Regions from separate parts of the Geodermatophilus sp. SYSU D00815 genome, predicted to be linked through region 2. Evidence: riboswitches for the same ligand, from Rfam matches in the RefSeq annotation. Region 2 holds a riboswitch; each other region holds the start of a gene.
The links. A riboswitch is a leader RNA that binds a small molecule or an ion and turns the genes downstream of it on or off. The one in region 2 is predicted to bind cyclic di-AMP.
Positions count from the first base shown of each region.

Region 1 (10,315 bases), on a different contig from region 2:
CAGCACCTTCTGCTGCAGCGCCCGGGGCACCGCGAAGCTGGACATGATCAGCACGAACACGAACAGGTTGTCGACCGACAGGCTCTTCTCGGTCAGGTACCCGGCGAAGTACTCCCCGCCGTACTGGGCGCCGTAGAAGGCGAGGACGAGCAGGCCGAAGACGATGGCGATCGCGACGTAGGCGATCGACCAGATCGCCGACTCGCGGAGGGTCGGCTCGTGCGGTCGGCGGTGGCCGAGCAGGTCGAAGACGACCATCGCCACGACCGCCCCGACCGTGACGGCCCAGACCCAGAACGGGACATCCATGCGGCAACTACCTCCGGTGACTGGCGTGCGTCAGTGACCGGAGGTCTCTCCCACCGCCCCTCGTCGGGCGGCCGACGGGCCGGGGACCTGCTGGTCCCGTACTGACGACGCCGCCGCGTGGGGATACTCCCCTCCACGTGCGGACCCGCGGCGCCGGGCAGGCGTCATCGCCCGCGCGTTCCCGTGGGTCCACCGCCTGCAACGCGCCGCCCCGGGGAGGAGTTCCCGGCGGTGGCTACGCCGGCGGGCGCCTGCTCCTGGGCAGCGCGGCGACGATCGCCTCGTAGGAGGAGTCGACCAGCTCGCGCACCTCGTCGTCGGGGACGCCGCCGGTCCACTCGACGGCGTTCCAGCCGTAGCGGCCGACGTAGGAGCTCGTGGTGATCGCGCCGGGGTAGCGCTCGCGCCACTCCGCGGCCTCCTCGGCGTCGCGGCCGCACTTGAGCCCGACGGTGCCGCCGTCGAGGCCGATGAAGGCGAACGCCTTGCCGCCGACCTTGGCCACCAGCTCCGCCTCACCCCACGGGTAGGTCTCCTCGGCGCCGGGCTTGGCCAGGCAGTAGGCGACCAGCTCGTCGCGGGTCATCAGGCGTGGGCGGCGTCGAGCTGGCGGAGCTCCTTCTTGAGCTCGGCCAGCTCGTCGCGCAGCCGGGCGGCGACCTCGAACTGCAGCTCCCGCGCCGCGGCGAGCATCTGGTCGTTCATCTGCGTGATGAGGTCGGCCAGCTCGTTGCGCGGCAGCCCCTGCACGTCGATGGCGCCCGCCTTGCCCTTGGCCGCCTTGCTCGACAGCCCCGGCACCGGGGCCTTGCCGCGGGACTGCTGCCGGCCGGACCCGCCGACCAGCTCCGCCCCGCCGTCCTCCGCCTCGCGGTAGATGCCGTCGAGGATGTCGACGATCTTCTTGCGCAGCGGCTGCGGGTCGATGCCGTGCTCGCGGTTGTAGGCGATCTGCTTCTCGCGCCGGCGGTTGGTCTCCTCGATGGCGGTGGCCATCGACGGGGTGACCGTGTCGGCGTACATGTGCACCTGTCCGGAGACGTTGCGGGCCGCGCGGCCGATCGTCTGGATCAGCGAGGTGCCCGACCGGAGGAAGCCCTCCTTGTCGGCGTCGAGGATGGCGACCAGCGACACCTCGGGCAGGTCGAGGCCCTCGCGCAGCAGGTTGATGCCGACGAGCACGTCGTACTCGCCCTGCCGCAGCTCGCGCAGCAGCTCCACCCGGCGCAGGGTGTCGACCTCCGAGTGCAGGTAGCGCACCTTGATGCCGAGCTCGAGCAGGTAGTCGGTGAGGTCCTCGGCCATCTTCTTGGTCAGCGTGGTGACCAGCACCCGCTCGTCCTTCTCGGTGCGCACCCGGATCTCGTGCACCAGGTCGTCGATCTGGCCCTTGGTCGGCTTGACCACGACCTCGGGGTCGACCAGGCCGGTCGGGCGGATGACCTGCTCGACGAACTCGCCGCCGGTGCGGCCCAGCTCGTAGGGGCCGGGGGTGGCGGAGAGGTAGACCGTCTGCCCGATCCGCTCCTGGAACTCCTCCCAGCGCAGCGGGCGGTTGTCCATGGCCGAGGGCAGCCGGAAGCCGTGCTCGACGAGCGTGCGCTTGCGGCTCATGTCGCCCTCGTACATGCCGCCGATCTGCGGCACGGTCACGTGCGACTCGTCGATGACCAGGAGGAAGTCGTCGGGGAAGTAGTCGAGCAGGCAGGAGCCCGCGCTGCCGGCGGCGCGGCCGTCGATGTGCCGCGAGTAGTTCTCGATGCCGGAGCAGAACCCGACCTGGCGCATCATCTCGATGTCGTAGGTGGTGCGCATGCGCAGCCGCTGCGCCTCCAGCAGCTTGCCCTGCCGCTCGAGCTCGGCCAGCCGCTGCTCGAGCTCGGCCTCGATGCCGCGGATGGCCCGCTCCATGCGGTCGGGGCCGGCGACGTAGTGGGTGGCCGGGAAGACGAAGATCTCGTCGACCTCACGGACCACCTCGCCGGTGAGCGGGTGCAGGTAGTACAGCCGCTCCACCTCGTCGCCGAACATCTCGACCCGGACGGCGAGCTCCTCGTAGACCGGGAAGATCTCGATCGTGTCGCCGCGGACCCGGAAGGTGCCGCGGGTGAACGACAGGTCGTTGCGCGTGTACTGCTCGGTGACCAGGGTGCGCAGCAGGTCGTCGCGGTCGCGCTCCTCCCCCACGCGCAGCCGCAGCGCCCGGTCGACGTACTCCTGCGGCGTGCCCAGGCCGTAGATGCAGGAGACGGTGGCGACCACGATCACGTCGCGGCGGGTGAGCAGGCTCATCGTCGCCGAGTGCCGCAGCCGCTCGACCTCCTCGTTGATCGAGGAGTCCTTCTCGATGTAGGTGTCGGTCTGCGGGACGTAGGCCTCGGGCTGGTAGTAGTCGTAGTACGAGACGAAGTACTCGACGGCGTTGTCGGGGAACAGCTCCCGGAACTCGTTGGCCAGCTGGGCGGCGAGGGTCTTGTTCGGCGCCATGACCAGCGTCGGCCGCTGGACCTGCTCGACCAGCCAGGCGGTGGTCGCCGACTTGCCGGTGCCGGTGGCGCCGAGCAGGACGACGTCCTTCTCGCCGGCGTTGACGCGCTCGGCGAGCTCCTTGATGGCCGTCGGCTGGTCGCCCGAGGGCTCGAACTCGCTGACGACGCGGAAACGCCCCTGGGTGGGCCGGATGTCGGTCTTCGCGCGCACGAGCACGACGGTACGTCGCCGGTGTGACAGAACGGGTCGCTGAGCGCCCTGGTGCCCGCGGGACCGGTCGGCCGCGCCCGGCTACTTGTCCTGCCCGCGGCCTCCGCCTAGGTTGCGTGTCGCAGCAGCGGTGCCCGTCGAGGACCAGCGCCACCCGGATGCCGGGCGAGGTCGGACCCCGGCGGGCGCCGCTCTCCCCCTCCCGCGGGTGACCCCGCTCTCCTCTCCCCGATCCAGGTGTGCGGCAGGCTCGCGCCGGGCACAGCGCCCGGCGAGCCCGTACTGACCTCCTCCCCCATCCCCGGGGAGGGAGGCCACTGCCCTCCCCACGGAGGGCCGCCGCAGGAGGATCGACCCGCATGACACAGGTGTGGCCCGGCACCGCCTACCCGCTGGGTGCCACGTACGACGGCACCGGCACCAACTTCGCGATCTTCAGCGAGGTGGCCGAGAGGGTGGAGCTGTGCCTCTTCGACGAGGAGGGCGCCGAGGAGCGCATCCCCCTCGAGGAGATGGACGGCTTCGTCTGGCACGCCTTCCTGCCCGGCGTCCAGCCGGGGCAGCGCTACGGCTTCCGGGTCCACGGCCCGTACGACCCGGAACAGGGGCTGCGCTGCAACCCGAACAAGCTGCTGCTCGACCCGTACGCCAAGGCGATCGACGGCCAGGTCGACTGGGACGAGGCGTGCTTCGGCTACCGGTTCGGCACCGGCGAGCGCAACGACGACGACTCGGCGCCGCACATGCCGAAGTCCGTCGTGGTCAACCCGTACTTCGACTGGGGCGTGGACCGCCCGCCGCGGATCCCGTACCACAAGAGCGTCATCTACGAGGCCCACGTCAAGGGCCTGACGATGACCCACCCGCGCATCCCCGAGGAGATCCGCGGCACCTACTCGGCGGTGGCCCACCCGGCGATCGTCGAGCACCTCCAGGAGCTGGGCGTCACCGCCATCGAGCTGATGCCGGTGCACCAGTTCGTGCAGGACGACACCCTCCTGCAGAAGGGCCTGCGCAACTACTGGGGCTACAACACGATCGGCTTCTTCGCCCCGCACAACGAGTACGCGACGGCGACCGACGGCCAGCAGGTGCAGGAGTTCAAGGGCATGGTCCGCGCCCTGCACGAGGCCGGCATCGAGGTCATCCTCGACGTCGTCTACAACCACACGGCCGAGGGCAACCACATGGGCCCGACGCTGTCGTTCAAGGGCATCGACAACCGGGCCTACTACCGGCTGGTCGAGGACGACCCGCAGTACTACATGGACACCACGGGCACCGGGAACTCGCTCAACGTCCGCACGCCGCAGTCGCTGCAGCTGATCATGGACTCGCTGCGCTACTGGGTCACGGAGATGCACGTCGACGGCTTCCGCTTCGACCTCGCCTCGACCCTGGCCCGCCAGTTCCACGAGGTCGACCGGCTGTCGGCGTTCTTCGACCTGGTGCACCAGGACCCGGTGGTCAGCCAGGTCAAGCTGATCGCCGAGCCGTGGGACGTCGGCGACGGCGGCTACCAGGTGGGCAACTTCCCCTCGCTGTGGACCGAGTGGAACGGCAAGTACCGCGACACCGTCCGCGACTTCTGGCGCGGCGAGGGCGCGACGATCGGCGAGTTCGCCAGCCGGATCACCGGCTCGTCGGACCTGTACCAGCACTCCGGCCGGCGCCCGGTGGCGAGCATCAACTTCGTCACCGCGCACGACGGGTTCACCCTGCGCGACCTGGTCTCCTACAACGAGAAGCACAACGAGGCCAACGGCGAGGGCAACAACGACGGCGAGAGCCACAACCGCAGCTGGAACTGCGGCGTCGAGGGCCCCACCGACGACCCCAAGGTGCTCTCCCTGCGCGCCCGCCAGCAGCGCAACTTCATCGCCTCGCTCATGCTCAGCCAGGGCGTGCCGATGCTGCTGCACGGCGACGAGCTCGGCCGCAGCCAGGACGGCAACAACAACGGCTACTGCCAGGACTCCGAGCTGACCTGGATGGACTGGGACGCCGTCGACGAGGACCTGCTCGAGTTCACCCGGACGGTCATCCGGCTGCGCACCGAGCACCCGGTGTTCCGCCGCCGCCGGTTCCTGTCGGGGCGTCCGGTGCGCCGGGAGGAGGGCGCGCCGCTGCCCGAGGTCGCCTGGCTCACCCCCGACGGCGACCCGATGGGCGACGAGGACTGGGACGTCGGCTTCGCCAAGTCGCTGGCCATGTACCTCAACGGGCACGGCATCCGGGAGACCGACGAGCGCGGCGAGCGGATCGTCGACGACTGCTTCTACCTGGCGTTCAACGCCCACCACGAGCCGATGGAGTTCACCCTGCCCTCCAGCGAGTACGCCGCCGCCTGGACCGTCGTCCTCGACACGGCCGAGCGCGGCCAGCTCGAGCCCGACGACGTCAAGCCCGGTGAGACGGTGACCGTCGGCGCCCGCGCCACCGTGGTCCTGCGGGCCGCGCCGTGACGGCTCCCGACGAGCGCCGCCGCGACGTCCCCACCGCCACCTACCGCCTGCAGGTCCACGCCGGGTTCACCCTCGACGACGCCGCCGCCGTGGCCGGCTACCTCGCCGACCTCGGGGTGACGCACGCCTACGCCTCGCCGCTGCTGCGCTCGGCCGAGGGCAGCAACCACGGCTACGACACCGTCGACCACGCGCACGTCGACGAGTCCCGCGGCGGGCAGGAGGGGTTCGACCGGTTCGTCGCGGCGCTGCACGAGCACGGGCTGGGCCTGGTGCTGGACCTGGTGCCCAACCACATGGGGGTCGCCGACCCGGCCGCCGCGCCGTGGTGGTGGGACGTGCTGCGGCACGGCCGCGACAGCGCGCACGCCGCCGCGTTCGACATCGACTGGGACTTCGGCGGCGGCAGGGTCCGCATCCCCGTCCTGGGGTCGGCGGACGACGTGGAGAAGCTGGAGGTGGTCGACACCCCCGACGGCCCGGAGCTGCGGTACTACGACAACCGGTTCCCGATCGCCCCGGGCACCGGCAGCGGCACGCCGCAGGAGGTGCACGCCCGCCAGCACTACGAGCTGGTCGACTGGCGCCGCGCCGACGACGACCTCAACTACCGCCGGTTCTTCGCGATCAACACCCTCGCCGGCCTCCGGGTGGAGGACCCGGAGATCTTCGACGCGACGCACGAGCTCGTGCTGCGCTTCGTCCGGGAGGGCAAGGTCGACGGGCTGCGCATCGACCACCCCGACGGCCTGGCCGACCCCAAGGGCTACCTCGACCGCCTCGCCGCGGCGTCGGACGGGCGCTGGACCGTCGTCGAGAAGATCCTCGAGCCCGGCGAGGACCTCCCGGAGAGCTGGGCGACGGCCGGCACGACCGGCTACGACGCGCTCGCCGAGGTGGACGACGTCCTGGTCGACCCGGCCGGCGAGGCCGCGCTGACCGCCCTGGACACCGAGCTGGCCGGGCACCCGGTCGACTACGCGCGGCTGGTGCACGACTGCAAGCGCGAGGTCACCGACGGCATGCTCGGCTCGGAGGTCGCCCGCCTCCAGCGGGTGGTCGGCGACCTGGCGGGCGTGGACGGCGCCCAGGTCCGCGAGGCGCTCGCCGAGCTGCTGGCGTCGTTCCCGGTCTACCGCAGCTACCTGCCCGACGGCCGGGAGCACCTCGACACCACCGTGGCCGCGGTGCGCGACCGGCGGCCCGACCTGGTGGCCGCCGTCGATGCGCTGCACCCGGTGCTGTCCCAGGCCGGCACCGAGGCTGCCACCCGGTTCGAGCAGACCAGCGGACCGGTCATGGCCAAGGGCGTGGAGGACTCCGCCTACTACCGGTGGGCGCGGTTCGTGGCGCTCAACGAGGTCGGCGGCGACCCCGCGCGGTTCGGCAGCACCGTGGCGGAGTTCCACGAGGCGCAGCAGCGGCGGCTGGCGCGCCGGCCGGCGTCGATGACCACGCTGTCGACGCACGACACCAAGCGCAGCGAGGACGTCCGCGCGCGGCTGGCCGTGCTCGCCGAGATCCCGACCGAGTGGGCGCAGCTGGTGCGGGGCCTGCTGGCCCGGCACCCGCTCGCCGACCGGGCGCTGGCGCACCTGGTGTGGCAGAACCTGGTGGGCGCCTGGCCGCTGTCGCGGGACCGGGCGCACGCCTACGTCGAGAAGGCGGCCCGCGAGGCCGGCACGTCGACGACGTGGACCAACCCGGTGCAGGCGTTCGAGGAGCAGCTGCACGCGCTGGTCGACGCGGCCTTCGACGACGAGGGCACGCACCGCGAGATCGAGGCCTTCGTCGCCCGGATCACCCCCTACGGCCGGTCGAACTCCCTGGCGCAGAAGCTGCTGCAGCTGACCATGCCCGGCGTCCCCGACGTCTACCAGGGCACCGAGCTGTGGGACCTCTCGCTGGTCGACCCCGACAACCGTCGCCCGGTCGACTACGACCGGCGCCGGCAGCTGCTGGCCGCGCTGGACGGCGGCGAGGTGCCGGCCGTGGACGACGCCGGCGCGGCCAAGCTGCTGGTGGTCTCCCGCACCCTCCGCGCCCGTCGGGACTCCCCCGGGTGGTTCGCCGGTTACGAGCCGGTCGCGGCGACCGGGGCGGCGGCCGACCACGTGGTCGCCTTCGACCGCGGCGGCGCGGTGACGGTGGCGACCCGCCTGCCGGTGGGGCTGGAGGCGGCCGGCGGCTGGGGCGACACCGCGCTGCGGCTGCCCACCGGCGCCTGGCGCGACCTGCTCACCGGTACCCGGGTGGTCTCCGACGCCGCCGGGGCGCCGGTCCGCGAGGCCCTCACCCGTCTTCCCGTGGCCCTGCTCACCCGCGACCCAGGGTGACGTGCCCGGTGCGGATCGCTGCTCCGCGCCTGGCGCGTCGCCGACACGCCGACGACACTCCCGGGAACCGGCGGGTCCGGGAGGCCGCCACCCCGGCGGGCTCCCTACGGTTCGCCGCGTGCCCGGGCCTCCCTCGGCCGGGCTCCAGGCGCCGGCCCGCCCAACCCCGTCCACCGGTCGCCTGTCCCTCGGAACAGCCCACGGACGGGGGCGGGGGAACCACGTTCGACGTCCGCAGCGACGTCTGGGGGTGAAGCCGCCGCGCGCGGCCGGGCACACCGATCGCCCGAACCCGACAGCTCACCTCGTCGGCGGGGATCGGAGGAAACATGTCCCAGCACGTCCTGCCCCGGCACCGCCGTGTCCGCCGCCTGCTGTGCGGTGGTGCGCTGGCCCTGGGCACCGCGGTGGGGAGCATCGCCCTCGCCGCGCCGGCGTCGGCCGCGACGCACGACTGGAGCGGCGTCGCGCAGTGCGAGTCCGGGGGGAACTGGCACATCAACACCGGCAACGGCTACTACGGCGGCCTGCAGTTCGCCCAGGCCACCTGGGAGGGGTACGGGGGCGGGCAGTACGCCCCCCGGGCCGACCTGGCCACACCCGCGGAGCAGATCGCGGTGGCCGAGAAGGTGCTCGTCGGCCAGGGGATCGGCGCCTGGCCCACCTGCGGCAAGTACCTGCGCAGCGGCTCGACCCCGGCGGCGTCCAGCGCGGCGGCGGCGGGGTCGTCGGCGTCCTCGGGCTCGTCGCAGGGGTCGTCGTCCGGCGGCTCGTACGTGGTGCGTGCGGGTGACACGCTCGGGAAGATCGCGGCCAGGCACGGCATGAGCTGGCGCCAGCTCTGGGCCCAGAACAAGGCCTCCGTCCCCGACCCGCACCGGATCTACGTCGGGCAGCGCCTCCACGTCTGAGGCGGCCGCGTCCGGGTGCCCGGCCGGTTCCCGCCGGCCGGGCACCCGGCGTCCCGGCACGGGGACGCCGGAGGCGAGGTCGCGCGGTCAGAACTCTCCCGGGCGCCGCGGTTGGGCCGCCCCGGCGCGGGCATGATCGGCCCGATCCCGTCCCACCGCCCCCTCGGAGGCCCTCCGCGATGTCCGCACCCGTCGAGTTCTCCGTCTGGGCGCCGCTCCCCCAGCGCGTGCGCCTGCAGGTCGACGGCGCCGTCCACGACATGACCCGGGACGACGACGGCTGGTGGCGGGCCGAGGTCGAGGCGGGCCCGGAGGCGGACTACGGGTTCCTGCTGGACGACGACGACACCCCCCGGCCCGACCCCCGGTCGCGGCGCCAGCCCGAGGGCGTGCACGGGCTCTCCCGCCGGTTCGACCCGGCCGCGTACTCGTGGGGCGACGGCGCGTGGACCGGCCGGCCGCTGGCCGGCGGCGTCGTCTACGAGATGCACGTCGGCACCTTCACCCCGGAGGGCACCCTCGACGCCGCTGTCGACAAGCTCGGCCACCTCGTCGACCTCGGCGTCGACTTCGTGGAGCTGCTGCCGGTCAACGCGTTCAACGGCACGCACAACTGGGGCTACGACGGCGTCCTCTGGTACGCCGTGCAGGAGACGTACGGCGGCCCGGCCGCCTACCAGCGCTTCGTCGACGCCTGCCACCAGCGGGGGCTCGGGGTGGTCCAGGACGTCGTCTACAACCACCTCGGCCCGTCCGGGAACTACCTGCCGCTGTTCATGCCGATCTTCGCCGAGGGCGGCGCGAACACCTGGGGCAGCTCGATCAACCTCTCCGGGCCCGACTCCGACGAGGTGCGCCGCTACATCATCGACAACGCGCTGATGTGGCTGCGCGACATGCACGTCGACGGGCTGCGGCTCGACGCCGTCCACGCGCTGGTCGACGAGCGGGCCACGCACGTGCTCGAGGAGATGGCGCAGGAGGTCGACCGGCTCGCGGTCGCCGTCGGGCGACCGCTGACGCTCATCGCCGAGAGCGACCTCAACGACCCCCGCATGGTCACCCCCCGGGTGGCCGGCGGGCTGGGGCTGACCGCGCAGTGGAGCGACGACTTCCACCACGCGCTGCACTCGTCGCTGACCGGCGAGGGGCAGGGCTACTACGCCGACTTCGCCGAGGCCGGCCTGTCCGGCCTGGCCAAGACGCTGACCGGGGCGTACTTCCACGACGGCGCGTGGTCGAGCTTCCGCAGGCGGCACCACGGCCGGCCGGTCGACACCGCCCTGCTGCCGGGCTGGAAGTTCCTCGGCTACCTGCAGGACCACGACCAGATCGGCAACCGGGCGGTCGGCGACCGGATCTCGGCCTCGCTCTCCCCCGACCTGCTCGCCGTCGGCGCGACGATCGTGCTCACCAGCCCGTTCACGCCGATGCTGTTCATGGGCGAGGAGTGGGGCGCCGCGACGCCGTGGCAGTTCTTCACCAGCCACCCCGAGCCGGAGCTCGGCAAGGCCACCGCGGAGGGGCGGATCGGCGAGTTCGCCGAGCACGGGTGGGACGCCGACGTCGTCCCCGACCCGCAGGACCCGGAGAC
Region 1 is NZ_JBJGYO010000010.1:82,691-93,005, forward strand. Features, by position in the region: gene ACI78S_RS13515 (TerC family protein) at 1-309, opposite strand, end outside; gene ACI78S_RS13520 (MmcQ/YjbR family DNA-binding protein) at 545-895, opposite strand; gene uvrB (excinuclease ABC subunit UvrB) at 895-3,009, opposite strand; gene glgX (glycogen debranching protein GlgX) at 3,369-5,474, shown strand; gene treY (malto-oligosyltrehalose synthase) at 5,471-7,810, shown strand; cyclic di-AMP (ydaO/yuaA leader) riboswitch at 7,979-8,139, shown strand; gene ACI78S_RS13540 (transglycosylase family protein) at 8,140-8,721, shown strand; gene treZ (malto-oligosyltrehalose trehalohydrolase) at 8,901-10,315, shown strand, end outside.
Region 1: linked by a shared signal. The riboswitch ahead of ACI78S_RS13540 (transglycosylase family protein) and the one ahead of ACI78S_RS05200 (NlpC/P60 family protein) in region 2 are both predicted to bind cyclic di-AMP.

Region 2 (10,315 bases):
CGTCCCGTCCGGGGCGACGAGGACGTCGTAGAAGAAGCCGTCCTCCTCGTGCCACAGCGACACCTCGTGCGAGCCGAACGCGTTCATCGCCTGCGCGATGGAGAGGAAGTGCTGCAGGAACTTGGTCGCGGTGACGTCCCACGCCTGGTCGAACCGCGACAGCTCGAGGGCGATCTTGAGCATCTGCTGGCAGTAGAACGCCATCCAGCTCGTCGCGTCGGACTGCTCCAGGCGGTAGCCGGGCGGCAGCGGCGCCGACCGGTCGAACAGCGCGATGTTGTCCATGCCGAGGAAGCCGCCCTCGAACAGGTTGGACCCGATCGCGTCCTTGCGGTTGACCCACCAGGAGAAGTTCAGCAGCAGCTTGGTGAAGACGCGGATGAGGAACTGCTGGTCGCGGTAACCGTCGATCCGGTAGACGTGCCAGGCCGCCCAGGCGTGCACCGGCGGGTTGACGTCGCCGAACGCCCACTCGTAGGCCGGCAGCTGGCCGTTGGGGTGCATCGCCCACTCGCGCGTCATGAGCAGCAGCTGCTCCTTGGCGAAGTCGGGGTCGACGTGCGCCAGCGGGATGCAGTGGAACGCGGTGTCCCACGCGGCGAACCAGGGGTACTCCCACTCGTCCGGCATCGAGATGACGTCGGCGAGGGCCAGGTGCCGCCAACCGGAGTTGCGCCGGCCGCGCCGGCGGCGGGACTCCGGGGCGGGCGACTCGGGGTCGCCGTCCAGCCACTCGGAGACGTCGAAGCGGTAGAGCTGCTTGGTCCACAGCAGGCCCGCGTACGCGCGGCGGGCGACGTGCCGGTCCTCCTCGGCCAGTCCCGGGTGGATGACCTGGGCGTAGAACTCGTCGGCCTCGGCGCTGCGGCCGGCCAGCACCTGGTCGAAGCCGTCGCCGAAGACGTCCTCGTCCGGGTCCTGGCGGCGCAGCCGCAGCCGGACCTCGACGGTCTCCCCCGGCGCGACGGCGTCCCACCGGTACCAGAAGGCGGCCTTGGTGCCGGAGTTCGACGGGCTGACCGCGCCGCGGTCGTCGTGGACGACGCAGCGGTTGATCCCGTCCTTGGGGTACTGGCTGGCGTTGCGCTCGGCGGCGAACAGCGCGACGGCGTTGGTCTCGTTGTCGCAGCAGAGGACCATCGGCGCGCCCTCGGCGGCGAGCACGTACCGGCCCAGGTAGCCGTGCTCGGCCTCGACCGCCTCCAGGCCGCTCACCGTGAGCGTCGGCGCGAGCAGCTGGGTGATCAGGCCCTGCCGGTGCTCGCGGCCCCACGACCAGGTGTTGCGGAACCACACCTGCGGCAGCAGGTGCAGCGGCGCCGGGTCCGGGCCGTGGTTGGTGGCCGAGACGACGATGCACACGTCCTCGGGGTCGGCCTTGGCGTAGGTGACCTGGACGTCGAAGAAGCGGTCCTCGTCGAGGACGCCGGTGTCGGCGAGCTCGTACTCCCGCTCGTCGCGGCTGCGCCGGGCGTTCTCCTCGCGCAGCTCGGCGTACGGGAACTCCGCCTGCGGGTAGCGGTAGAGCCACTGCATCCACGAGTGCGTGGGCGTGCCGTCGACGGCCCACCAGTGCTCCTTGGCGTCCTCGCCGTGGTTGCCCTCGGCGTTGGTCAGCCCGAAGAGCCGCTCCTTGAGGACCGGGTCCCTGCCGTTCCAGAGCGCGACGGAGAAGTTGAGGAAGCCCCAGCGGTCGCAGATGCCGCCGAGGCCGTCCTCGCCCCAGCGGTAGGCGCGGGCGTGCGCGTGGTCGAACGGGAAGGAGCTCCAGGCGTCGCCGTCCTCGGAGTAGTCCTCGCGGACGGTGCCCCACTGGCGGCCGGCGAGGTAGGGACCCCACTGGCGCCAGGGGGCGGCCATGTCGGAGGACTCGGCCAGCCGCGCGTGCTCGGCGGTGCGGGGCGGGGCGGCGACGGGTCGGTCCCGGTCGCCGGGTACTGCGGAAGACACCACCCCACGGTGCCACGGGTGCGCGCACCCGGGCCGTCTCCCGGGTGACGGGCGGTACCCCCGGCGCCGGATGGGGCGCGCGGGTCGCCGGTCGGCGGCGACATGCCGGCGCTCCGCGCGCGACGGCCTTCCCGAGCGCGCCCGGTTGCGGTACGCAGAGGTCCGGCGGAACCGAGCGGGGGCCGGGGTCACGCGCGTGATCACGTGCCGGCGCGCGAGGAGGCCGATGGTGCAGGGAGACCTGCGGTTCCGTGACCTCGGCCCGCTGGAGGTCGAGCGCGCGGGCGCCCCGGTCGCCCTGGGCGGGGCGCGGCTGGCCGCGGCCCTCTCGCTGCTGCTGATCCACGCGGGCCGGCACGTGGCGGTCGACGCCCTGGCCGAGGCCATGTGGGGCGGCCAGGGCCGGCCGCGCTCGCCCTCCACGCTGGACTCGCACGTCTGGCGCCTGCGCAAAGCGCTCGAGCCCGACCGCCGCCGGGGCGCGCCGTCGGCGGTGCTGCGGCACGAGCCCGGCGGCTACCGGCTGGTGGCCGGGCCCGCGGACGTCGACTCGCTGCGGTTCGCGGAACTCGCCGACGAGGCCCGCTCGGCGCTCGCCGCCGGCCGGGCACCCGACGCGGCCCGCCGCGCCGAGGAGGCCCTCGGCCTGTGGCGCGGCCGGCCCTACGGCCCGTGCGCCGACGGGCCATGGGCCGGGGCCGCGGTCGCCCGGCTGGAGGAGCTGCGCGACCAGCTGCGCGAGGTGCTCGCCGAGGCGCTGGTGGCCGCCGGGGCGCCGGAGCGCGCGCTGCTCGAGCTGGGGACTGCGCTGGCCGAGACGCCGCTGCGGGAGCACCTGTGGGCGCTGCGCATGCTCGCCGAGCACCACCTCGGCCGCCCCGACGACGCGCTGCGCACCTACCAGCGCGCCCGCGCGCTGCTGCAGGAGGAGCTCGGCCTCGACCCGGGCGCGGAGCTGCGCGAGCTGCACGGCCGGATCCTGGCCGAGGACCCGGCCCTGGGCCGGCCCGCGCCGCCCGCCGCGCAGCACGCGAGCGCTTGAGCCCACCGCGTCGCGCACCGCCCGGGCGTTGGAGCGGGATTGGAGCGCGGGCCACGACGGTGGGCACCGCGAGGCGGGCCCGCCGCCTCCCCGACCACCGGAGGAGATCCCGTGACCACGCCGACCACCTGGCCGTCCCACACACCCCGAGGCACCCACCCGGGCGCCGACCGCGGTCGCCGGGTCGCCGGCACCGCGGCGTGAGGAGGGCTCCGGTGCACACCTTCTTCAAGCACGCCGACTTCCAGTTCGCCGTCGAGAACGTGCTGGGCGGGACCTACTCCCGCGCTGCCGACGTCGGCGAGGTGCTGACCACCGTCGACCGCATCCACGACGGCGACGCCAAGGGCTGGGTCCGGGAGTGGACCGCCACCGCCGAGCGGCTCGCCGGGCTGGCCCGCGAGGCCGAGGCGGCCGAGCACCGCCGGTCGGCGGCGGCCCGCTGGCTGCGGGCGGCGAACTACTTCGCCGCGGCGACGGAGAAGGCCGACGCCACGGGCACCTTCGCCGAACTCTGGGAGCGGCACCGCGAGGCGTGGGACCGGTGGGTCGACCTCACCGACGTCGACGTCGAGCGCGTCGCCGTCCCCTACGAGGGGACGACGCTGCCGGGCCACCTCTTCCGCCCGGGGCCGGCCGGCGGGCCCCGCCGCACCCTGGTCTACACCAACGGCAGCGACGGGTCGGTGGTCGGCGCGTGGTCGCGGTGCGCGGCCGACGCGCTGGCGCGCGGGTGGAACGTGCTCACCTACGACGGCCCGGGGCAGAACGCGGCGCTGGTCCGGCAGGGCCTGCCGTTCCGGCCCGACTGGGAGCGCGTGCTCACGCCGGTCGTGGACTGGCTGGTCGGGCGGCCGGAGGTCGACCCCGCCCGGATCGCGGTCGTGGGGATCAGCCAGGGCGGCTACTGGGTGCCGCGCGCGGTGGCCTACGAGCACCGGGTCGCCGCCGCGGTGGCCGACCCCGGCGTCGTCGATGTCTCGACGTACTCAGCCGCGCAGCTGCCGCACTTCCTGGTGAAGCTGCTCGACGCCGGGGACCGCGAGAAGTTCGACAGGGAGATGGAGCTGGGGCTCAGGCTGTCCGGCGGCACGCGGGCCACGCTGCAGTGGCGGATGCGGCCCTACGGCGTGACGTCGGTGTTCGACTTCTTCACCGCGATGCGGCAGTACGCGCTCACCGACGAGCAGCTGGCGGCCATCGAGTGCCCGCTGCTGGTGACCGACCCGGAGCACGAGCAGTTCTGGCCCGGCCAGTCGGCGCGGATGGTGCGCGGGGTGGGCGCGGGCGCGCAGCTGCAGCCGTTCACCGCCGCCGAGGGCGCCGACGCGCACTGCGAGCCGGCCGCGACCGGGCTGCGCGGCGAGCGGGTCCTCGACTGGCTCGACGAGCAGGTGCCGGCCTGACGCCCGCCGTCGGAGGACGGCGGCGCTAGCCGGTCGGGCCGGTGGCGTCGGAGATGCCGGGCGCCTTGGCGTCGGCCCCCTCCTCGACGTCCCGGTCGCCCGGCACCTGCGTCACGTCGTCCGACATCGGGCCCTGCGCGGCGCGCGGCGACTGCTCGGGTGCGGCGGTCACCTGCTCCTGGTCGTCGCGGGTGCCACCCTGCGGTCCCTGGGTCATGGCGGGTTCGGTGCCCGGAGGGTGGCCGGCGAAACCGTGCCGCTGCGGCAGCGGCCGCCTACGGCGCGTGCGGCCACGCGGACGATCACCCAATTCGCCCGACCTGCGGTTTTGCTCGGGCACAGCGGCGGGGCTTTCCGCGTCGGCGCAGGTCGCGCGGGCGTGTCGGGTGGCAGAGGGAGGCGCGCCGCGGCGGAGGCGTCGCTTTGCGACGTCGTCGGCGATCTTCCTAGCGTTCTCGCGTCCGTCGGGCCGCACCCGTCCCCGACCCCCTGGGGACACCCGCCGGACGCCGCCGAACCGGGCGGCCGGCACCGCCGGCGCCCGGGCCGGGGACCCACCGCAGTCCTGGGGTGAAGCGCGACGACGCCGTCGCGCCGGGCAGGTTCTCCCGCCCGAACCCGTCAGCTAACCCGGTAGGCGGCCACGGAGAACAAGGAGAACCCGTCGTCGATGACGACTGCACGCACGTCCCTCGCACGCCGCCTCACCGGTCCCGCCCTCGCCGTCGCCGCGGCCGCCGGGATCGTCGTCACCCCGGGGGTGGCCTCGGCCAACGCCGCGGCCCCCGCCGCACCCGCCCTCACCGCGGCCGCGGTCGCCGCACCCAACTCCGCCGCGCAGACGGCGGTCGACACCGCCCTGGCCCAGCAGGGCAAGCCCTACGCCTGGGGCGGCGCCGGGCCGAGCTCGTTCGACTGCTCGGGCCTGGTCCAGTACGCCTACGAGGCGGCCGGGGTGTCGCTGCCGCACTCCTCGCGCACCCTGTCGACGATGGGCACGCCGGTCGACCGGGGCAGCCTGCAGCCCGGTGACCTGGTGTTCTTCTACAGCTCGGTCAGCCACGTCGGCATCTACATCGGCAACGGCCAGATGGTGCACTCGTCCACCTACGGCAAGCCGGTGAGCGTGGTGGACGTGGACTCCATGCCGAGCTACAACTCCGCCCGCCGGGTCGTCTGAGCCGCCCGAGGAGTCGTCGGCGGGTGGCCCGCTCCCGCAGCGGGCCGCCCGCCGGTGGTCAACCGGCCGGCGCGGGCACCGGCACGCCCTGCCGCTGCAGCCGGTTCATCGCCTCGATCATCTGCGTGAACTGCTCGTGGTCGGGCGGCACGTCCGGCTCGGCGTCCGGGACCCGCGCCAGGATCGCCAGGAACTCGTCCAGGGACGTCCCGCCGGCCGCCGGCAGGTGGGCGGAGAGGATCCGGGTCGGCTGCAGGTCGTGCACCCGGCGCAGGACCTCGCCGAAGCGCGCCCGGTCGACCAGGTGCGCCCACGGGGAGTCCGAGGTCGCCCAGCCGAGCATGCCGCCGGCCAGCGCCTCGGGCGGCACGTCGGAGGCGTGCTGCGTCGGCTCGGGGAGGATCGCGCCGAACGCGTCGACGCTGAACAGCGCGCCGGTCGCCCCGTCGAGCACCCCGATCGACATGGGGTTGTCGAACAGCGGCGGCGTGACGGCGGTGAGCGTGCGGTCCCCGACGGCGATCGCGTCGCCGGGGCGCACGGCGTGCACGCGGTCCATCGGCACCGGCCACCACGTCGACATCCGCAGCGCGGCGAACCCGTGGGTGACCAGCCGCGCCCGCGGGGCCAGCTCCATGACCCGCTGGAGGTTGCCGGTGTGGTCGGCGTCGTCGTGGGTGAGCCACACCCACCGCAGGTCGCGGGGGTCGATCACCGAGCTCAGCGCGGCGACGAAGTCGTCGCCGTCGACGGCGAGCCCGCTGTCGACCAGGACCGGCTCCTCGGCCATGAGCAGGAACGCGTTGACCGGCAGCACGCCCGTGCCCGGCAGCGTCACGTTCGCGGGGAAGACGTGGACGTCGGGGGCGGCCTGGTACGGCGTGTCCATGAGGACCTCCGGCGGGGTGAGGCCGCCACCGTAGGGCCGCACCGGGGCGGCGGACACGGCCGTTGGACCCTCCCCGACCGGCCCGACACCCCCCGGATCGGGCACTTCCGGCCGGCGCCCTCCCCAGGTTGTCTGGACACGGCCACCGGAGGACGCGGGACCGAGGGGGACACCTGGTGAGCGGTCGGCGGGCGCGCGGGACCTCAGCCGTGCTGACGGCTGGGCTGACGGCGGCCGCGCTGCTCGCGCTGCCGCAGTCGGCGGTGCCCGGTGCCGAGGTGACCGCGGCGTCGGCCGCGACCGGGGCCCGGCTCTCGCCCGCGACGCCGTCGGCGGCCCCGTCCCCGACCACGGACGGCGAGGAGGTCGCGGCGGCCGACCGGGCTGCGGTGCCTGCGGACAGCACGACGTCGGCGGCCGCCGCGTCCGTGGGGTCGCCGGAGCCCTCCGCCGACCCCTCCGCCGAACCGGCGCAGCAGGCCGCGGCCGCCTCCGCGCTGACCGCCAGCGGCATCCCGGCGACCGCGATGGAGGCCTACACGCGGGCCGCCGACGGCGCCCCGGCGTCGTGCCACCTGGACTGGACGCTGCTGGCGGCGATCGGCCGGGTGGAGTCGAACCACGGCCGCTTCCGCGGCGCGACGCTGCACACGAACGGGCTGTCGGACCCGCCGGTCGTGGGGGTGCCGCTGAACGGGAACGGCGTCTCGCGGATCACCGACACCGACGGCGGGCGCTTCGACGGCGACACGGTGCACGACCGGGCCGTGGGGCCGATGCAGTTCATCCCGTCGACGTGGGCGTCGTACGGCCGGGACGGCGACGGCGACGGCGTCGAGGACCCGTTCAACATCTACGACGCCGCCGCGGCGGCCGCGGCGTACCTGTGCCGGGCGGGCGGCGACCTGTCGACCCTCGAGGGGCGGCGGCGGGCGGTGTTCGCCTACAACCACTCCGACAGCTACGTGGCCACCGTCCTCGGGCTCGCCGCGGCGTACGCCGGCGAGGCGCCGCCGGTCCTGCCGACGACGCCGATCGAGGCGGCGCCGATCCCGCCGGCCGCTCCCGCTCCGCCGCCCGCGCTCGAGGAGGAGACGGCGGCCGCTCCGCCCCCGCCCGCGGCCGTGACCCCGCCGCCGGCGCCGAGCCCGACGCCCGCTCCGGCACCGACCCCGGCACCGGCGCCCAGCCCGACCCCGCCGCCTGCCCCGGCGCCCGCGCCCACGACTCCCCCGGCGCCCACCACCACGACACCGCCGGCGCCGACGACCACGACTCCCCCGCCGGCCGCCAGCCCGAGCCCGAGCCCGGCGCCCGCACCCCCGCCGAGCCCGACGCCGGCGCCCGCACCACCGCCGGCGCCCGCTCCGGCGCCACCCCCGCCGGCGCCGAGCACCACCCCGCCGGCCGCGTCGCCCACGCCCGGCGCGACCGCGTCGACCACGCCCAGCGCGACGGCCGCGAGCACGCCCGGCGCGACCGCGTCGGCGACCGCGGCCACCTCGGAGGCGACGCCGTCCCCGGCCGCGTGATCATCGGCAGGTGGTCGGCCGACACGCCGCCGGCGGCCACCAGCCGCCGATGATCAACCGGCGGTGGGCAGGGTGAGCGCGGACGGCGAGGCGACGTCGTGGCCGATCCGGTGGGTCACCGGCACACCGCGGGTGGCGCGGCCGATCGGGTCGCCGGTGCCGAGGTTGCGGGCGTAGCGCGGGTGGGCGCCTCCGGAGACCTGCAGCCGCACCCGGTGCCCGGCGAGGAAGCGGTGCGCGGTGTCGGGCAGCGTCACGTCGAGCGTCCGCTCGAGGGCCGGCTCCTCCCCCTCCGCCGGGTTCAGCCGCACCAGCCGGTCGGTCACGTTGACCGACCGGCCGCGCTCGTCGACGTCGCACAGCCGCACGAACACGTCGGACCACGGGTTGTCGGAGCTGACGAACAGCCGCACGCGCGCCCCGCCGAGCAGCTCCACCGGGCTCTCCAGCGGCGCGGTGGTGAACGTGCGGACGTCGGGGCGCGCCTCCAGCCGCCGGTTGTCGCGGCGGCCGGCGCCGCGGGCCAGCACCCGCCCGCCGACCGACGGCGTGGGGTCCATCGGGTCGTACCGGAAGAAGGTGCCGGCGCCGGGCTCGGTGGGCGCGTCGGGGGTGAGCCCGCCGGCGGGGGCGAGGTACCAGGTGCGGTCGGTGGTGGCCGGGGGCCAGTCGGGCAGGTCGCGCCACCGGTCCGCCCCGGTGACGTACACCCGCACCCGCGGCCGCTGCGGGGCGGCGCCGTCCCCGACCGGCAGGTGCGCGCCGAGCCAGGCGAGGCTCTCCCGGGTGGCGACCTTCGCGTCTAGGGTGAGGTGCGCCCAGGGGCCGATGGTCATGGCGACGTCGACGCCGCGGTCGCGCAGGACGGCGTACTGGTAGAGCGTCTGCTCGACGAACCAGTCCTGCCAGCCGCCGACGAGCAGCGCCGGGACGGTCGAGGACTGCACGGCCGGCGTGGCGCGGTAGCGGTCCCAGTACGGGTCGGCGGGGTCGAAGTGGTCGATCCACTCGTCGAACCAGGGCGCCGGGTTGCCGCCGAACCGCTGGGTCAGCCCGGCGATCGGCAGCGCCCGCAGGTGGGGGGCGAGCCGGCGCTCCGCCGTCATCAGCCGGACCATCCCGCGCAGGGCGCCGACCCGTTCCTGGTGGGCGATGAGCTCGGTCCACACGGCGAGGTTGAGCAGCTGCGGGACGCCGTCGAGCATCCCGGCCCGGGCCAGGTCGTGCGGGCCGATGTGCAGCACCATGGCCTTGAGCTCGGGCGGCGGGTCGAGCGCCAGCGCCCACTGCGTGTAGGCCAGGTAGCTAGGGCCCAGGGTGGCCAGCCGTCCGTCGAACCACGGCTGCTCGCGCAGCCAGGCGACGGTGTCCTGCCCGTCCTCCGCCTCGTTGACCACCGGCTCGAACTCGCCGCCGGAGCCGAACGTGCCGCGCACGCTCTGCATGAGCACCGCGTAGCCGCGCGCGGCGTACGGCGCGGCGAGGGTGGCGGCGAACTGCCCGGTGCGGCCGTACGGGGAGCGCAGCAGGACCGTCGGGTGCGGTCCGTCGGTGGCCGGCAGCCAGACGTCGGCCCGCAGGACGGCGCCGTCGCGCACCGGGACGTCGACGTCGCGGACGACGCGGATGTCGTCGGTCGCCGGCGGCAGCTGCCAGCGCCGGTCGAGCGTGCGGGCGATCAGGCGGGCGGGACGGGTCAGCGGCTCCCCGGTCGCGGGGACGAGGCGGTCGAGCTCCGGCACGACCGCGGACGATATCCGCGCGGATCAGTGCCCGGGACCGGCGCTCCCGCCGGCGTCCTCCGACAGCGATCCGGTTCCCGGCGGCCGCTCCGGCAGCACCGTGTAGCGCACCTCGGAGCTGGAGTCGTGGACCCGCACCTCGACGTCCGGCCCGAGCTCGGTGCCCCACTCCGCGAGCGCGGCGCGCGGCTCGCGGACGACGCGCGTCCGCTCAGTCCACCAGGTCGAGCGCGGCCCCGACGATCGACCCGGTGTCCAGGCCGTGCAGGCGGTGGACGCTCGCCAGGTCGCCGCTCTGCCCGAAGTGCGTCACGCCGAGGTGGGTGGCCGGCACGTTCCGCACCCCGGCGAGGAAGGCCAGCGTGTGCGGGTGGCCGTCGAGGACGGTCACCATCGGCCGCGCCCGGCCGGCCGGGAACGCGGCGTCGAGCACCCAGGTCGGCGCGTCGTCCAGCCCGCGCCGGGCCTGCAGCGCCCGGAACAGCAGCCCGGGCGAGGTCACGACGACGACGTCGGCGGGGATGCCGAGCCCGTCGAGCCGCGCGGCCGCCTCCAGCGCCTCGGGGACGACGGC
Region 2 is NZ_JBJGYO010000003.1:133,427-143,741, forward strand. Features, by position in the region: gene ACI78S_RS05180 (MGH1-like glycoside hydrolase domain-containing protein) at 1-1,950, opposite strand, end outside; gene ACI78S_RS05185 (AfsR/SARP family transcriptional regulator) at 2,177-2,992, shown strand; gene ACI78S_RS05190 (alpha/beta hydrolase family protein) at 3,208-4,398, shown strand; gene ACI78S_RS05195 (hypothetical protein) at 4,424-4,615, opposite strand; cyclic di-AMP (ydaO/yuaA leader) riboswitch at 4,944-5,033, shown strand; gene ACI78S_RS05200 (NlpC/P60 family protein) at 5,069-5,578, shown strand; gene ACI78S_RS05205 (MBL fold metallo-hydrolase) at 5,637-6,524, opposite strand; gene ACI78S_RS05210 (lytic transglycosylase domain-containing protein) at 6,677-7,999, shown strand; gene ACI78S_RS05215 (CocE/NonD family hydrolase) at 8,053-9,741, opposite strand; partial or broken gene ACI78S_RS05220 (nitrile hydratase subunit alpha) at 9,766-9,912, opposite strand; gene ACI78S_RS05225 (transketolase-like TK C-terminal-containing protein) at 9,953-10,315, opposite strand, start outside.

Region 3 (10,315 bases), on a different contig from region 2:
TGCTCCCCTCCTGGAGGAACGGCACCGCGAGCGCGATGGCGACCCCGATGATCGCGGTCGACGACGCGAAGGCCGACACCACCCCTCCGATGTAGCAGAGCAGCAGCGCCACGAGCAGGGGTGCGCCGAGGCCGATCACCGCCTCGCCGACGTAGTCGATCGTGCCGGCCTCCTGCAGCACGAACACGTAGCTGAGCACGCCGGCGATGAGCAGCACGGTGGACCAGCTGATCTGGCTGACCGCGTTCTTGTGCCGGGCAGCGGCGAACATCGCCAGGACCGTGGCGACGGTGATCGAGACGAAGCCGATGTCGAGGTCGAACGCCAGCGCGAGGACGGCGACCGCGGCGAGGCCGACGAGGGTGAGCACCTGGTCGAGCGTCACCGGCTGCGGGCGGACGACCCCGTCGTCGCCTTCGGCACGGCCCTCGGCACGGCCCTCGGCGTCGTCCCCGCCCCCGGTGGACCGCCCGCCGACCGCCGGCCCCGGTTCGGCGCCGTGCCCCCGCACCGTCGTGGCCCCGGCGTGCTCCACCTCCGCGGCCGGGTCCGCGACGGCCACCTTGCGGCCCAGCAGCTGGCGGCCGCCGAACACGAGGAACAGGACGACGGCGATCGCGAGGTTGAAGAACAGGCTGCCGAGGAAGACGGCGATCGAGCTGTCGGGCAACCCCTCGCTGTCGACGATCTCGTTGACCGTGACGCCGTAGACGCTGATCGGCGAGAACCCGCCGCCCTGCGCGCCGTGGATCACCATCATGCCCATGAGCAGCGGGTTGATCCCGTGCCGGGCGGCGAAGGTGAGCGCGATCGGCGCGATGATCGCCACCGCGGCGGGGGAGAGGGCGCCGATCGCGGTGAGCAGCGCGGTGACGAAGAACATGATCCACGGGATCGCGGCGACGTGGCCGCCCACCAGCCGCACCGCCCCGCGCACCAGCAGGTCCACGGTCCCGTTGTTCTGCGCGATCGCGAACAGGTAGGTGACGCCGATGAGGGTGACCACCAGCTCGGCCGGGAACCCGCCGAGGATGTCGTCGGTGGTGAGACCGACCGACAGGGTGCCCACGAGGAAGGCCGCCACGAAGGCCAGCGCACCCATGTTGATCGGCAGGAACGTGGCGATCGCGAAGATCACCACGAGCCCGATGATGGTCACGATCTCGGGGGACACGGGCCCTCCCACGCCGCCGGGGTGAGGTCCAGACCACCTTCCCAGCGAGTCAGCCGGGCCGCTGGGTGAGCTCCTGCCACCCGCCGGACGGCGTGACCACGGCGGACACCAGCCGGTCGTGCTCCTCCGCGGGCAGCTCGTCGACCAGCTCGTCGTCGAAGACGACGGCGACGAGGACGGCGTCGGGCCGGGCGTGCACCAGCGCCCGGTCGTAGTAGCCGCCGCCACGGCCCAGCCGCACCCCCCGCCGGTCGACGGCCAGCGCGGGGACGACGACGACGTCGGCGGCGCCGATCGCGGTGGCGCCCAGCCGCGGGCCCAGCGGCTCGGGCAGCCCGTAGCGGCCGGGCGCCAGCCGGCCGGTGTCCACCGCCCACACCAGCTCCGCGCCCTCGGGGGGGACGACCGGCAGCAGCACCCGCGCCCCCAGCTGGGTGTAGGCGGCGGGCAGCCGGCCGGCGCCGGGCTCGGTGTCCTCGGGGACGAAGGCGGCCAGGGTGCGGGTGCCGGCCAGCCTGCGCAGCAGTGCCGAGGTCACCGCGGCCGCGGCGGCCGCCCGCTCCGGCGCCGGGCGGGTGCGACGGCGGGACAGGAAGCGCTCGCGCAGCGCCGCCTTGACCGCGCCTGCCCCCTCCGGGTCGGTCGCGGGGTCGTGAGGGGAAGTCACCGCCGAAGCCTAGTTAGGCTCCCCTGCATGCCGACCCCGAGTTCCCGGCCGACCCGCAAGGCGGTCATCCCCGTCGCGGGGCTGGGCACCCGCTTCCTGCCCGCCACCAAGGCCGTGCCCAAGGAGCTGCTCCCGGTCGTCGACCGCCCGGCGCTGCAGTACATCGTCGAGGAGGCCGCCCGGGCCGGCCTCGGCGAGCTGCTGATGGTGACCGGCCGGGGCAAGTCGGCCATCGAGGACTTCTTCGACCGGGTCCCCGAGCTGGAGACCGCGCTGGAGAAGAAGGGCGACGAGGCGCGGCTGTCCGCCGTCCACGAGTCGACCACCGTGGCGCAGGTGCACTTCGTCCGCCAGGGCGAGGCCCGCGGCCTCGGGCACGCGGTCCTGCAGGCCGCCGCCTTCGTCGGCGACGAGCCGTTCGCCGTCCTGCTCGGCGACGACCTGATCGACGCGCGCGACCACCTGCTCGAGCAGATGCTGGCCGTCCGCGCCGAGCACGGCGGATCGGTCGTCGCGCTGCTCGACGTGGGGCGCGAGAACATCGACAAGTACGGCGCGGTCGCCGTCGAGCCCAGCGGGCACGCCTCCGACGGCGACGAGGTGGTGCGGATCACCGGCCTGGTCGAGAAGCCACCGGTGGACGAGGCGCCGAGCAGCCTGGCGATCATCGGCCGGTACGTGCTCGCCCCGGAGGTCTTCGAGGTGCTGCGCGGCACGGCGCCCGGCCGCGGCGGCGAGATCCAGCTCACCGACGCCCTGGCCACGCTGGTCGAGCGCGGCGAGCCCGTGCACGGCGTCGTCTTCAGCGGCCGGCGGTACGACACCGGCGACAAGCTCGACTACCTCAAGGCGGTCGTCCGGCTGGCCGCCGAGCGCGACGACCTGGGCCCGCCGCTGCGGGCGTGGCTCGCCGAGTTCGTCGCCGAGCTGCCCGCCGATGGCGCGTCGCCGGCCTGAGCGCGGGCGGCAGGAGGCACCATCGGTCCCGTGGGCAGAACGGACGACAGCACGAGCGGGGGTCCCGGGACGCAGCGGGAGACGTCGCAGATGGACCTGCGGCACGGCATCGCGCTGCGCGAGCCGCTGACGCGGACGCCCGAGCAGGCCCGGGACACCACCCAGATCGAGCTCGACCGCATCCCGTCCCCCCCGCCCGCGGCTGCCGCGCCGCAGGTGCGCACGGTGGAGCACCACCTCGACGAGATCCTCGCCGCGGCGCCGCAGGTCGACCCGATCGAGCTCGCCGTGCTCGACGCGCAGGGCCTGCTCTGCGCCGAGGACGTCGTCTCCAAGCGGGCGCTGCCCGCCTTCGACCAGGCCGCCCTCGACGGCTACGCCGTCCGGGCCGAGGACGTCGCCACCGCCACCCTCGAGGCGCCCGTGCAGCTGGCCGTGGTGGGGGTGAGCACCGCCGGCACCGCCACGCCGTCGTCCATCGGGCCGGGGCTGGCGCAGCTGGTCGGCGCCGGCGCCATGCTGCCCGCCGGCGCCGACGTCGTCGTCCCGGCGGTGTGGACCGACCAGGGCGAGGTCCGGGTCGCCGTCCACGCCGCGCCGCCCGCGGGCAGCTACGTGCGCCGGGTCGGCGACGACGTCGCCCTCGGCGACTCGGCGGTCCAGGTCGGCACGCCGATCGGGCCGGCGCAGATCAGCCTGCTCGCGGCGGTCGGCCGCGACCGCGTGCTGGTGCGCCCGCGCCCGCGGATCTCGGTGCTGTCCGCCGGCCCCGAGCTGGTCGACGTCGGCGCGGACCCCGCCCCCGGGCAGGCGGTCGACGTCAACTCCTACGCCCTGGCCGCGGCCGCGCGCGACGCCGGCGCCGAGGCCTACCGCGGCGGCATCCTGCCCACCGACCGCGACCGGCTGACGGAGCGGCTGGAGAGCGCGCTGCTGCGCAGCGACCTGGTGCTGGTCTCGGGCACCTTCTCCGGTGACGGTTTCGACACGGTGCCCCAGGTGCTCGCCGAGCTCGGGCCGACGACGTTCAGCTCGGTCGCGATGCACCCCGGGCCGGTGCAGGGCTTCGGCCGGCTCGGCCGCGACTCGGTGCCGGTGATCTGCGTCCCCGGCGACCCGGTGTCGGCGCTGGTCTCCTTCGAGGTGTTCGTCCGCCCGGCGATCCGCCTCATGCTCGGCAAGCGCCAGCTGTTCCGCCGCACCGTGCAGGCGATCTCGGCCCAGCAGCTGGTCTCCCCGCTGGGCTACCGCCAGTACCTGCACGGCACGGTGATGCGGCACCCCGACGGCGGGTACGTCGTCGAGCCGGTCGGCGACGGCACCGAGGCCCAGCTGGCGCGCATGGCCCGCGCCAACTGCCTGATCGTCGTGGACGAGGACGTCACCGAGGTGGCCCCCGGCGGGCTGGTGACGGTCATGCCGCTGCTGCTCGGCGGCTGAGACCCGGATCGTGAGCGATCCCCTGCTCCACCCGGGCTGGCCGGCGGTCCTCGCCCACGGCCCCGTGGAGCTGCACCCGCTGCGCCGGCGAGACGCGGCGGAGTGGAGCCGGCTGCGGCTGGCCAACGAGCGGTGGCTGGCGCCGTGGGAGCCGTCGGCCGCGCAGCCCTGGCGCCTGCGGCACACCCCGGCCGCGTACCGGGCGATGCGCCGCGCGGTCGCCCGGCGTGCCCGGGCCGGCACCTCCCTGCCGTTCGCGGTCCGGGTGGACGGCCGGCTGGCCGGGCAGGTGACCGTCGACAACGTCGTCCGCGGGGCGATGCGCTCGGGTCACCTCGGCTACTGGATCGACCGGGCCGTCGCCGGGCGGGGCGTGGCCTCGCTGGCCGTCGCCCTCGTCTGCGACCACGCCTTCGGCCCGGTCGGGCTGCACCGGCTGCAGGCCGACATCCGTCCCGAGAACGGGCCCAGCCAGCGGCTGGTCGAGCGGCTCGGGTTCACCCGCGAGGGCCTGCTGCGCCGCTACCTCGACATCGACGGGGACTGGCGCGACCACCTCACCTACGCCCTGCTGGCCGAGGACCTGCCCGGCGGCGTGCTGGCCCGCTGGCGCGAGCGCATACCACGCTGACCCGCTGCCGGGACGGTCCTCATGTCGACACGCCGCCCCGGTCGTCACACGCGTTGCAGGATCCGCACGCGACACTCCAGCGCGCCTCCCCGTTCCGGGTGGACTTCCTGCATAACCTGCCGAGGCCGGTGACTCGTGTGACAGGTGGTGTTCTGGATGGGATCGGGGGCTCTCCTCGCCGCTCTGGTCGTGCTGTGGTTCGTCGTGCTGGTGCCGATGGTGGTCACCCGCGGCGACTCGCACGCCGACCAGGGGACGACGGCGTCGACCGGCCGGACGCTGAAGCGCCGGCGCAGCGTGGACCCCGTGGTCGCGGCCGACACCGAGCGGGTGGCCATCGACCGGGAGGCGCTGCGCACCAGCGGCGAGCTCAAGGTCGACGTGCACAAGCTGCGCCGGCGGACCCTCGGCTCCCTCGTCGTGCTGGCGGTGCTGGCGCTCGCCGGGGCGCTGCTGGTCAACCCCTGGGTGTGGCCGGCGCAGGCGCTGCTCGACCTCGCCGTCGTCGGTTACGTGCTGGTGCTGCGGCGGGTCGCCCGCCGCGAGCGGCTGGCCGCCCGCCGGGCAGCCCGCCAGGCCGCCCGGGAGGCGTTCCTCGGCTCCACCGCCCGCCCCGCGCCCGCGCGGCGGCCGGCGCCCGAGCGCCGGCCGGCCCCGGTCGCCGCGGTGGCCGGGCACCGGACGGAGGCGCAGGAGGCGCTGCCCTCCCTGCCGCACCCCAGCCTCCCGCTGGCCCCGGTGCACCCGCTGCGGCCCGGCCGGGTCGTGGCCGCCCGCACCGCGGCCCCGGCCGGCTGGCAGAACAGCGCGGTCGTGGGCCTGGACGACGACGACATCGGCTTCGCCGACATCGACGAGTACCGCCCGGCCCGGGTCGTCAACGGCTGAGGCGACGCTCCGGCGCCGCCCCGGTCGCGGCGCCGGAGTCCTCGGCCGGTACTCTGTTCGTCCGAGGGGCTGTGGCGCAGTCCGGTAGCGCACCTCGTTCGCATCGAGGGGGTCAGGGGTTCAAATCCCCTCAGCTCCACCCTTCCGCCGACGCCGTCGGGGCACCCGCCCCGGCGGCGTCGTCGCGTTCCGGGCCCGTCGCCCCCGGACGCGACCTCCTCCCGCCGCGGGGGACCGTGGTCCGGGCGAACCCGTGGGGCCTGTGGGGCGCGAGCAGCCGGTTCGTGACCTGCCCGTGATCTCGGGTAGCCTTCCCGGCGGTCCGGCCGCAGCACGCCTCGGCACCCCGTCGGGGCACCGGCCGGCCCCGCCGAACCGGCCCTCGGGTCGGACCGGGGACCCATGGATCCCCTGGGGTGAATCCTGCGCGCACGGGGGCGCGCGGGTAGGGCGTCTTCCCGCCCGAACCCGTCAGCTAACCCGGTAGGCGGCGAGGAAGAAGGAGCCCGCCGGACTTGGCGACCCCGCAGTACCCGCACCGACCTGCCCCGAACACCGAGAAGCGCCGCTCCCGGACCCAGCAGTCCGGGGTCGTGGCCGTCGCCGTGAGCCTCGCCGTCCTGCTGTCGGGCGGACCGGCGCAGGCCGCGCCCGCCGACGACGCGCGCGCCGCAGCGGCCGAGGTGGCCCGGCTGACGACGCTGGTCGCCGCCGCCGAGACGGAGCTGCAGCGGCTCACGGTCGAGGCCGAGGCCGCCTCCGACGCCAGCCTGCAGGCCCAGGCCGCGCTCACCGAGGCGCAGGCCGCCGCCGAGGCGGCCGCCGCCGAGCTCGCCGCGGCCAGCGCCGACGTGACCGAGACCCGCGACGACGTCGCCGAGCTGGGCCGGCGCAGCTACATGGGTGACTCGGCGCTCGGCTCCGCCGCGGCCTTCCTCGGCGAGGGCGGCCCCGGGGAGGTGCTCCAGCGCGCGGTCACCCTCGACCTGCTCAGCGACGAGCGCGCCGCCACCCTGGCCCGGTACGAGGCCGTCGAGGACCGGCAGGAGCAGGCCGACCGAGCCGCGCGCGAGGCCGTGGCGCAGCGGGACGCCGTGGCCCGCGACGCGGCGAGCGCCGAGCAGGAGGCGCTGGGCCGGCTGGCCGAGGCCCAGCGGTCCTACGACGAGGCGCAGGCCGAGAAGGCCGCGCACGAGGCCGACCTGCGGGAGGCCGAGATCGCGCTGCTGGCCGCCACGGGCTCCCGCGACCCGGACGCCGCCTACCAGCAGCAGCAGGAGGCCGAGGCCGAGCAGGCCGAGGCCGCCGCGCAGTCGGTCGCGGCCGCGGCCGCCGGTGGCGGTGCCGTGCCGCCGACGGTCGGGCGGGTGACCTCCTGCTACGGCGCGCGCTGGGGCTCCATGCACTACGGCGTCGACATCGCCGCCCCGATCGGCACCCCCGTGTACGCGCCGGAGGGTGGCACCGTGCTGCACGCGGGGGCCGCCAACGGCTTCGGCCAGGCCGTCTACGTCCAGCACGGCGACGGCTCGATCACCCTCTACGGCCACGTCAACCGGTTCTTCGTCAGCGCCGGGCAGGTGGTGTCGGCCGGCACCCAGATCGCCGAGGTGGGCAACAAGGGCCAGTCGACCGGGCCGCACCTGCACTTCGAGGTGCACAACGGCGGGCTCTACGCCGACCGGCAGAACCCGGTGCCGTGGCTGACCGCGCGGGGGATCTCGCTGGGCGGGTGCTGAGGCGCTAGACCGCGCCGCGGAAGTCGGGTGCCCGCTTCTCGAGGAAGGCCCGCACGCCCTCCCGGCCCTCCGGGTCGGCCGCGGACTCGGCGATCAGCCGCGCCTCCTCGTCGAGCTGCTCGTCGAGGGTGCGGACGGCGGCCTGCCGCACCAGCGAGCGGGTGCGGACCATGGCCCGCACCGGGCCCGCGGCCACGCGGTGCGCCAGGGCGATCGCCTCGGCGTGCAGGTCCTCGTCCTCGACCAGGCGGCTGACCAGGCCGAAGGTGTGCGCCTCGGCGGCGCTGAGCGCGCCGTCGGTGAGCAGCAGGTCCAGCGCCAGCGGGGCGCCGAGGGCGCGGGTCAGCGCCCACGAGGAGCCGCCGTCGGGGGAGAACCCGATGCCGAGGTAGGCGGGCCGGATCTTGACCGAGCGGCCGCAGACCACGATGTCGCAGGCCCCGATCAGGCCCACCGCGGCGCCGGCGACGGAGCCCTGCGCCCCGGCCAGGACGGGCACCGGGCAGCGCAGGAGCAGGCGGACGACCTCGTGCCAGTCGTGCGCCAGCTGCCCGACCTGGGCGCCGGGGTCCTCGGCGGCGGAGAAGTAGGAGATGTCGCCGCCGACGCTGAACCGCGGCCCGTTGGCCAGCAGCAGCACCGCCCGCGTCGGCTCCGGCCGGTCGCGCAGCGCGGCGGCGAGCTGCCGGGCCAGCGCCGGGTCGAGGGCGTTCCCCGACTCGGGGCGGTCCAGCGTGATCCGCCAGACGTCGCCGTCGACCTGAGTGAGCACCCGGGGCCGCTCGTCGGTCGAGGTCATCGCCGTCCTCCCGCCGCCTGCGCCTGCGCCGTCACCGTAGGCGAGGGTCGGTCAGGGGCGCACGGCGTGACGCTCCTCGTCGACGGCGCCCGGGGCGCCGCCGAACTCGTCGGCCACCTCCCCGGCGACGTCGTCGGGGCTGCCGTGCCCGGCCGTGGCGAGGTCGGCGTCGGCGCGGGCGAGCATCCGGTGGCCGGTGGCGAGGACGGCGACGCCGAGCGCGACGGCGACGGCCCCGACGACGAAGGGCACGTGGATGTCCCAGGCGTCGACCATCTTCCCGGCCACGAACGGGGCCAGCCCGCCGCCGATGAACCGCACGAACCCGTAGGCGGCCGACGCGACCGGCCGCTCGACCGGGGCCACCAGCATGACCGCCTGCGTGGTGAGGGTGTTGTTGATGCCGACGACGGCGCCGGAGGCGACCACGCAGGTGATCAGCGCCCAGCGGGTGTCGGTGAACAGCCCGATGAGCAGCAGCAGGACGGCGAACAGGCCGAGGGCGCCGTACAGCGAGGGCGCGGTGCCGAAGCGGGCCTGCAGCCGCGGGGCGCCGACGATCGAGAAGAACGCCACGAGCAGGCCCCAGGCGAAGAACACCCAGCCGAGCTCGACCGGGTCGAGCTCCATGGGGTAGGGCGCGTACCCGAGCATGGTGAAGAAGCCCCAGTTGTAGAGCACCGCCGTCAGGCTCATGGTCAGCAGGCCGCGGTGCCGCAGCGCCTTCAGCGGGGCGGAGAGCGGCGTCGGCCGGGCCGGCTTGGGGATGGGGTCGAGCAGGACGAGGGTGGCCAGCAGCGCGATCGCCATGAGCGCGGCGACGCCGAAGAACGGCCCGCGCCAGCTGACGTCGCCGAGCAGCCCGCCCAGCAGGGGACCGGTGGCGATGCCGAGGCCGAGCGCCGCCTCGTAGAGCACGATCGCGCCGGCGAAGCCGCCGGTCGCGCTGGCCACGATGACCGCGAGCGAGGTGGCGATGAACAGGGCGTTGCCCAGCCCCCAGCCGGCCCGGAAGCCGACGATGCCGTCGATCGAGCCGGACAGGCCGGCCAGGGCGGCGAAGACGACGATGATCGCCAGCCCGGTGAGGAGGGTGCGCTTGGGGCCGATCCGGCTGGAGACCCAACCGGTGACCAGCATCGCCACGGCGGTCACCACCAGGTAGCTGGTGAACAGCAGGCTGACCTGGCTGGGCGTCGCGTCCAGCTGGGCCGACAGGGCCGGCAGGATCGGGTCGACCAGGCCGATGCCCATGAAGCTGACGACGCAGGCGAAGGCGACGGCGAAGACGGCCTTCGGCTGCCGGAACAAGTCGGGCTGTGTCACGAGATCAGTTGTAACGCCCAACTAACCTGTCCGGCCACCCCTCAGAACCATGACGGGAACCACATCCGCTGCAGCCACTCGGCGTGCGGCAGCGGCTGCCCGGTGAGCACCGGGTAGAAGAAGACGAAGGTGGCGGCGACGACGGCCACGTACAGGCAGACGGCGCCCAGCCCCACCTGGCGCCGCCAGGGTTCGGCCTGCCGGGCGCCGAGCACGTCCTGCAGCACCAGGGTCACCGCGAGGACGAAGAACGGCACCACGGGCGCCATGTAGAAGATGAACATGGTCCGCTCGGGGTTGAGGAACCAGGTCAGCCACCCGGCGGCGATCCCCACGGCCACGGTGAGCGCGGCCGGGTCGCGGCGCGCGGCGATGCGCCAGATCAGCCACAGCAGCGCGGGCGCGAAGGCGAGCCAGAGCGTCGGCGTCCCGACCATGAGGATGTAGCGGACGATCTGGCCGCCGGACTCGTCGGTCAGCCCCTGCGGGTTCCACAGCAGGATGGGCCGGCCGTCCACCAGCCACGACCAGGGGCCCGACTCCCACGGGTGCGGGCTCGACAGGTTGTTGTGGAAGGTCCACCACTCGGTGTGCATGTGCCACAGCGAGCGCAGCGCGCCCGGGACGAACGGGAACGCCGTCTCCGGGTGCTGGTCGGCCCAGTGCCGGCCCTGGCTGGTCTCGCCGAGGAACC
Region 3 is NZ_JBJGYO010000001.1:358,558-368,872, forward strand. Features, by position in the region: gene ACI78S_RS01815 (SLC13 family permease) at 1-1,174, opposite strand, end outside; gene ACI78S_RS01820 (5-formyltetrahydrofolate cyclo-ligase) at 1,224-1,841, opposite strand; gene ACI78S_RS01825 (UTP--glucose-1-phosphate uridylyltransferase) at 1,869-2,798, shown strand; gene glp (molybdotransferase-like divisome protein Glp) at 2,829-4,238, shown strand; gene ACI78S_RS01835 (GNAT family N-acetyltransferase) at 4,249-4,869, shown strand; gene ACI78S_RS01840 (hypothetical protein) at 5,026-5,757, shown strand; tRNA gene ACI78S_RS01845 (tRNA-Ala) at 5,823-5,896, shown strand; cyclic di-AMP (ydaO/yuaA leader) riboswitch at 6,116-6,261, shown strand; gene ACI78S_RS01850 (peptidoglycan DD-metalloendopeptidase family protein) at 6,273-7,496, shown strand; gene ACI78S_RS01855 (enoyl-CoA hydratase/isomerase family protein) at 7,501-8,295, opposite strand; gene ACI78S_RS01860 (MFS transporter) at 8,347-9,621, opposite strand; gene ACI78S_RS01865 (dolichyl-phosphate-mannose--protein mannosyltransferase) at 9,663-10,315, opposite strand, start outside.
Region 3: linked by a shared signal. The riboswitch ahead of ACI78S_RS01850 (peptidoglycan DD-metalloendopeptidase family protein) and the one ahead of ACI78S_RS05200 (NlpC/P60 family protein) in region 2 are both predicted to bind cyclic di-AMP.